One region of the Propionibacterium sp. genome, then DNA from elsewhere that is predicted to be linked to it. Evidence: predicted binding sites of a transcription regulator. Region 1 holds the regulator's gene; the other holds the start of a gene.
The links. The regulator LexA, encoded in region 1, represses DNA repair genes until DNA is damaged. The targets are predictions, from matches to a motif close to TCGAACANNTGTTCGA.

Region 1 (3,826 bases):
GGGGGAGGCGAACCCCAGGACATCTCGCAGTGGTGCGGGATCGACGTCGGATCGCCCTTCGACTACCCGAAACAGGCGATTCTGTATGTTGCGGCAAAGCTTCCACGCCCCGGCAGGGAAGGCGTCTCCGATGAATTGCTGGCGCAGATCGCCGAACTCGTGTGGGCTGCGGACGGGCACACGCTCGGACTGTTCTCCTCTCAGCGTGCCGCCGATGCGGCCGCCCGCCATCTGCGCACCGAGCTGCCCAAGTTGCCGGTGCTCTGCCAGGGCGAGATGCAGCTGCCCGAGCTGACCCGCCGGTTCGCCGAGGAATCCACCACGAGCCTGTTCGGCACGATGTCGCTGTGGCAGGGCATCGATGTACCGGGGGAATCCTGCCGGCTCGTCATCATCGACCGGATTCCCTTTCCGCGCCCGGACGATCCGCTGAGCCAAGCCCGTCAGCAGGCGGTCAGCAAGGCTGGGGGCAATGGTTTCATGCGGATCGCGGCAACTCATGCGGCATTGATGCTGGCCCAGGGAGCGGGCCGTCTGGTGCGCAGCGGAAATGATCGCGGGGTGGTGGCCATCCTGGATTCGCGCCTGGTCACGGCGCGCTACGGCAGTTTCCTGAGGGCTTCTCTGCCGCCGTTCTGGACGACGACCTCGCTGGACGTCGCGGAGAATGCGTTGAGGAGGCTCAGCGGGCAGAAGTGACACGGCACCGAGCGTTCCCCGTCGGCCAATCCCCGGGCTGGACAACCCCGGGATTCAGAACATTTCTGGACAGGGCAGATCGGACCCCTCCCCGAACCGGTCCGGAAAACCATGCAGTGCTGGAATGCACTGCTGACCAGCTCGCAGAAAAGATGGTGCTTCGACTGCCATGGTCCCCATGTTCTCGAAAGTCCCTGGTCATGGATTTTATCCGCAGATGCCCGTCGGCCTGTCGAGCCAACTGACTCGCGCCGACGACACGATGGACGGAGTTGCCCACAGCGTGGCAGCAGTCGCTGCGGAGCACATGTCTGAGGCTGAGTGCCTGTGACCGGATGTGGCAGTCCTGCTAGATCTTGCGCAACACTGCGACAACCTTGCCGAGGATGCGCGCCTGGTCTCCGGCGATCGGCTCATAGGCAGGATTGTGCGGCATCAGCCACAGGTGGCCGTCGCGCCGGCGGAACTCTTTGACGGTCGCCTCGTCGTCGAGCAGGGCAGCCACGAAATCGCCGTTGTCGGCGGTGTCCTGCTGCCGGATGACGACATAGTCGCCGTTGCAGATGGCGGCGTCGATCATCGAGTCACCCCGTACCTCCAGCATGAAGGCCGTACCGCTGCCGACAAGCTCGCTGGGCAGCGGCATGACCTGCTCCACCTGTTCGGTGGCGAGGATCGGGCTGCCGGCGGCGATCCGCCCGACAAGTGGAACGTTGACGGCCTGTGGGAAGGCGTCGCCGAAGCCGGTGACATCCATGGTGCCGGCGGAGCCACCTGGGACAGAGGCTTCCTGGGAATGCTCGGACCAGTGGACCTCCAGAGCCCTCGGGCGCTTCGGATCACGCCGCAGAAAACCCTTGGCCTCAAGCACCTTGAGCTGATGAGCCACGCTCGACGGGCTGGTGAGCCCCACCGCGTCACCCATTTCGCGAATGCTCGGGGGATAACCGCGTGCCTCGACGCTCGAGGAGATGAATTCGAGGATCCGGAGCTGGCGGGCACTGAGCGTGGAGGGATCCAGCGGTGCGCTGTGGACGTCGGCTGTCACCTCGGAGAACTGCTGCCCTCGCGCCGTGGAGGCACGCAACTCGGCCTCCACCCGGGCGCTGGAAGGACGGCCCGCCTTTCGTGCTCCACCCATGGTGGAAGGGCCTCGGCCCACGCCAGAAGGCTCGCCGACCGTCGGTGACGGCGATGTCGAGGTCTTCTTGGCAGACATGTCAGAAGGATATCCGGCTGTACCCCGGAATCAAACGATTGTTCGATCGCGTGTCGGGATCCGCGTGTGGGCACGGGTGCGGGGAACCGTCTGGAGAAGTGCTGGCACTCCGGTCCGTGTCCGTACACGGGCGGCACAAGACGGTGGCCGCCGCGCTCTGTCCTGGATCGGGAGCTGCGCGGCAGACCCTCATGGGACGAGTCCTCCGGTCTTCCGGCGAAAACTGTCGGTGGCCGCTGCTGGACTCATCTGCATGACGACGAGGACCCACACAGCACCTGGGCGGCCGGCGTCGCCTCGAGTGTCCGCAGAGCTGGCAATCTCGAACAGATGTCCTATTATGAAACTCGAACAGGTGTTCGATCCTGGGTCGATGAATCGGCTCTACCGCTCGAAACCTGATCACTCGAGGTGGGTCCGCGCACATGCGCACGCGGAAGGAGCAAACATGAACAACGCCCATGGCACCGTGATCGACGATCGGCCTTCTGGCGAGGCGCGCAGTGCCGGGATGTCCGGTCTGGATGAACTGGGCGTGGGTCAGGCGAGGGCCCCGCACCTGGGTGCTCGGTCTCGCGCGATCCAACCTCGCCCAGATCTGAGGCGGCCTGTCGCCAGGCCAGTCCAACCTGCCTATCCAGGCTCGGAGAGCCTTTCGGGTGGGCCCAGCCTGATTCGCATCGATCTCAGGTCGGCGACCCCGTTCGTGTGTTCGGGGCTCACCACGGGGGCTCACGGAATACACCCGACTGACGTTGTGCTCGGCGATGCTGTGGCGCCCTCTGCGGCCGCTAGGGGCATCGCGAGTCCATCCGCATTCATTCCTGCCAATCCGCGCACGCCGGCCGGAATGTCGGATGTGGGCGCCGGCTCGGGTGCCGGTGTCCACAGTGCAATGGTCAGGTCTCGCGTAGGAGGAGCGGTCCCGAGTTCGGGTCCCAGCTCAGCGGCCTCGGGTTCACATGCCGGCACGCGAACCTCGACGCCCATCGCGTCAACAACCCGGTGTTCGGCCACGGCCACGGGTTGGCATCTCACCACACGTGGCCTGGCAGTCGTCCTGGCCGGGTTCCTGCTGATGATGGTTCTCGGCGCGTCAGCGGTGATCCATTCCTTTGCCAGCATCACTTCGGCAGATTCACATGTGCCGCAGCATGCCGTTCGAGTTGACGCGGCCAACAGCGATGGTCAGCATTCCATGGGGTCCACCGAGGTCCCGCAGCACCGGGAAGCGGTCGTCCGGCTGAACAGGTGACGGGCCGGCCCGTGCGACACGCCGAGGCCACGCCGGGGCACGCCGGAGAGTTCGTGGATTTCGAATCAGCAGGTGTACGGTTACTACATCTAGTAGTTGCAATCATGTGGTTCACCCACCAGTTGTGGTTGTTCTCCACATGTTTCCACAAGAAATTGTAGTAACCCACAGGTGTTGTGCACCGGTGGGAACATGTCCCGGGCCTGGGAGGAGCTGCCTGATGCATTGCCCGTATTGCCATCACAGCGACTCAAAAGTGCTCGATTCCCGAGTCGCTGAAGACGGCGCGAGTATTCGCAGGCGTCGTCAGTGCCCCAAGTGCCAGCGTCGGTTCACGACCATTGAGCGGATGCAGCTCGTGGTGGTGAAGAAGTCCGGAGTGATCGAACCGTTCAGCCGCGACAAGGTCATCAATGGCGTCCGCAAGGCTTGCACGGGGCGTCCTGTCACAGAGACTCAGCTGGCCAGACTAGGGCAGACCGTCGAGGACAGTCTTCGTGCCAGCGGTATGGCCGAAGTGCCCACTGAAGAAGTGGGTGTCGCGATCCTGAAGCCCCTGGGTCGGCTCGATGCCGTGGCCTATCTGCGCTTCGCGAGTGTTTACCAGCATTTCCAGTCCGTAGACGACTTCGAGGCCGAGATCGCACGACTGC
Region 2 (3,826 bases), on a different contig from region 1:
GATGACCCCGTCCAGCCCGGCAGCTACGAGGACTTCCTGGCCTCATGGAACGCACCGGGAGCCCATCCCCATGAGCACGCTGTCGTCGGCAGGGAAAAAGGCGGCAGCATCGTCGCCTATGGCTGGAACCATCCCTCGCCGAGCGACGATCCCAACCCGCGGGTCTGGTTCGAGGTCGGCGTGCATCCCGCATGGCGCCACCAGCTGATCCGCCACCGGCTCACCCTGTGGCTGGTCGCTCGGGCCAAGCAGTGGTACCAGCACATCCGCACCGCAAACACCCGTCCGCTGTGGGTGGGCACCACTGTGGACGAGAAGAGGGTCGGCCTGAGTACTGTCATCGCGGCAGCCGGCCTCACACCGCAGCGCTGGTTCTTCGACATGCACAGGCCGTTGAATCCCGATGTGCTGCCCTTGCCTGCCGATCTCGGCGAGATAGCCATCGAGCCCTTCGAGGAATCGCTGTCGGAGCAGGTGCGCAGCGCTCACAACGAGGCATTCGCCACCAGGCCCGGTTCCTCACCGGTGTCCCGGGCGGACTGGGAGGCCTCCTTGAACGAGGGCGCCGCACGCCTTCAGCTGTCATGGGTGGCACTGCTCAAGGGACGCCACCCCTCCCACGCCGATGCCTCGCACGGACAGGTGGTCGGATATGTCATCAACCGAAGCTACGACGACGAGACCAACGAGGGATGGACGGAGAGGCTTGGCGTCTGCTCGTGGTGCCGTGGCAAGGGAATCGGTCGGGGGCTGATCACCGAGTCGATCAGGGGATTCTGCAAGGCCGGATTCAGCTCGGCCGGCATCGGCGTGGACACCGAGGACCCCGCACATGCGGAGGCCTTCTTCGGCTCCATGGGATACACCGCAACCGAACGCGTGGTGGTCTACGGCCGCACCATGACAGAGGACGATCTGTAGCCGCCAGGACTCACACGGGGCGCCGTGATGTGACCACTTGCGGTGGGCTCGGTAGGATTGGCGCGTTTGCTGCTTGGGCCTGCCAGCCCTCTGCCAGCTGAAGCTGAACAAGTCCGGGAAGGGGTTCTGGTCATGAGCGGTCATTCCAAGTGGGCCACGACCAAGCACAAGAAGGCTGCCATCGACGCCAAGCGCGGCAAGCTGTTCGCCAAGCTGGTCAAGAACATCGAGGTGTCGGCGCGTGTCGGCGGCGGGGATCCCAGCGGCAACCCGACACTGTACGACGCCATCCAGAAGGCCAAGAAGAACTCCGTGCCGGCCGACAACATCGATCGCGCCGTCAAGCGCGGTTCCGGCGATGGTGACGACTCGGTCAACTACGAAGAGATCATGTACGAGGCCTACGGGCCTGAGGGCGTCGCCCTGCTCATCGAGTGCCTCACCGACAACCGCAATCGTGCCGTGGCCGATGTGCGCACCGCCATCACCCGCAATGGCGCCACGATGGCCGACGGTGGTTCGGTCCAGCGGCTGTTCGCGCGCAAGGGTGTCGTCACCGTGCCCAAGAGTTTCGAGGTGGAGGAGGGCCGCAAGACGACCACCCGCACCATCGACGAGGACTCGCTCATGGAGGCGGTGCTCGAGGCCGAGGTCGAGGACATCGCCGATCAGGGCGAGGTCTTCGAGCTCATCAGCGATCCCAACGACCTGGTCGAGGTGCGCAAGGCAGTGCAGGCGGCCGGCATCGACTACGACTCCGCCGAGGTCAGCTTCGTGCCGAGCTTCAGCCAGCAGGTCGAGGATGTCGAGGCCGCCCAGAAGATCGAGAAGATCGTGGACATCCTCGATGACCTGGATGATGTGCAGAATGTCTACACCAATGCCGACTATCCGGAGAGCGTCGAGCAGGCGCTCGAAGCCGCGGAGGACTGACACTCCTCCGGTTCCAGGTGTTGACCCGCTCCCGGTATGTGAGGGGGTGTCAGCCCTGGTGGCAGTGGCACGTTGACCTAGAATGTCGAACATGCGTTCGGATACCGCCGGTCGCACAGTCACGAGGAGGCCGGCAGGGTGCGTGTGATGGGCGTGGATCCCGGCCTTACCCGGTGCGGCGTCGGCATCGTGGACGGCCAGATCGGCACGCGTCCGCATTTCGTGGCCGTCGGGGTGGTGCGCACCAGCCCTCAGCTGGCCCATCCCCAGCGGCTGCTCGCCATCGAGCAGGGGTTGACGGAGTGGTTCGACAGCTACCAACCCGATGTTGTGTCCATCGAGCAGGTCTTCGCCCAGCACAACCTGCCCACCGTCACCGGTGTTGCGCAGGTGGCTGGCATCGCCATGCTGATCGGCGCCCGGGCGGGCAAGACCGTTGCGCTGCACACCCCCAGCGAGGTCAAGGCCGCCCTCACCGGATCTGGGCAGGCCGACAAGGCGCAGGTCGGCGCCATGGTGGCCAGGGTGCTCGGGCTGCAGGCTGCACCGTCGCCTGCGGACGCCGCCGACGCGCTGGCGCAGGCCATCACCCACCTGTGGCGCGGTGGAGTGCAGAACCGCTATGCCGCAGCGGCGGCCAAGAAACGGCCCACCACGTCCTGGAATCAATATCTGAAGAAGGCCCCGGCAAGGTCCGGAACCCGAGTCACCGGGCGGAGCGCCTCGTGATCGCCAGACTCCGCGGCGAGATCGTCCAGCTCGCCACCACATGGGCAGTCATCGATGTCAACGGCCTGGGTCTGCGGGTGGCCAGCACACCGGCCACCACGGCGGGTCTGCGAATGGGGGAGACCGCCTGCCTGCACACCTGCATGGTCGTGCGCGAGGATGCCATGAATCTTTACGGCTTCGCCTCGCCCGAGGAACGCGACTGCTTCGAGCTGTGCCGCTCCGCCAGCGGCGTCGGTCCGAAACTGGCCCTGGCAATCCTCAGCGTGCTGAGTCCTCGGCAGCTCGCCGCAGCGGTGCGCGCCGAAGACCTCGGGGTACTGTGCACCGTGCCCGGGGTGGGACGAAAGAGTGCCCAGAAGCTCGTCATCGAATTGAAGGACAAGGTGAACCAGCTCGCTGTCCAGGTGCCTGAAGTCCCGCCCACCGTCACGGGTGAGCAGTGGCGCGAGCAGATCTGCGAGGGCCTGGAGTCGCTGGGCTGGAATGCCAAGGACGCCGAGGCCGCCTGCCAGGCCATCGCCCCGATGGCAGCTGAGCAGCCGATGCCCTCGGTCTCGGTGCTCATGAAGGCCGCCCTTGCCTCACTGGCGAGGGCCTGATCATGATGGAGCATTCGCCGGTGGACCCGGTCGGGCAACCGGAGGAGCAGGCCGCCGAGGCGGCGCTGCGGCCCAGCAGACTCGCAGAGTTCGAGGGGCAGCCGCGGGTGCGCGGCCAGCTCGGCCTGGTGCTGGACGCAGCGAAGCATCGCGGCAGCACCCCCGACCATGTGCTGCTGGCCGGGCCGCCCGGCCTGGGCAAGACGACGCTGGCAATGATCATCGCCGCCGAGATGGGCGTCCCGCTGCACATCACCTCGGGCCCTGCCATTCAGCATCCCGGCGATCTGGCAGCGATCCTGTCCGGACTGGTCGAGGGCGAGGTGCTCTTCCTCGACGAGATCCACCGGATGTCACGCCCGGCCGAGGAGATGCTCTATCTGGCCATGGAGGACTTCCGGGTCGATGTGATTGTCGGCAAGGGCCCGGGCGCCACCGCCATTCCCATCACGATCCCGCCGTTCACCCTTGTCGGAGCCACCACGAGGGCCGGTCTGCTGCCCTCGCCGCTGCGGGACCGTTTCGGTTTCACCGCGCAGCTGGACTTCTACGAGGTGGACGATCTGCGTGGCATCGTGTTGCGTTCGGCCGCGAAGCTCGACGTGCGGATCGATACCGAATCGGCCCAGATCATCGCGTCG

Region 2: ruvC (crossover junction endodeoxyribonuclease RuvC) is a predicted target of LexA. The motif match lies at 1,940-1,955, and genes of this name have one in related genera.

Annotation. Positions count from the first base shown of each region.
Region 1 covers NZ_JBDNTB010000024.1:6,917-10,742, reverse strand. The annotation lists gene ABF648_RS05845 (ATP-dependent DNA helicase) at 1-699, shown strand, start outside; gene lexA (transcriptional repressor LexA) at 1,049-1,918, opposite strand; gene nrdR (transcriptional regulator NrdR) at 3,394-3,826, shown strand, end outside.
Region 2 covers NZ_JBDNTB010000020.1:10,943-14,768, forward strand. The annotation lists gene ABF648_RS05180 (GNAT family N-acetyltransferase) at 1-921, shown strand, start outside; gene ABF648_RS05185 (YebC/PmpR family DNA-binding transcriptional regulator) at 1,054-1,854, shown strand; gene ruvC (crossover junction endodeoxyribonuclease RuvC) at 2,002-2,583, shown strand; gene ruvA (Holliday junction branch migration protein RuvA) at 2,580-3,185, shown strand; gene ruvB (Holliday junction branch migration DNA helicase RuvB) at 3,185-3,826, shown strand, end outside.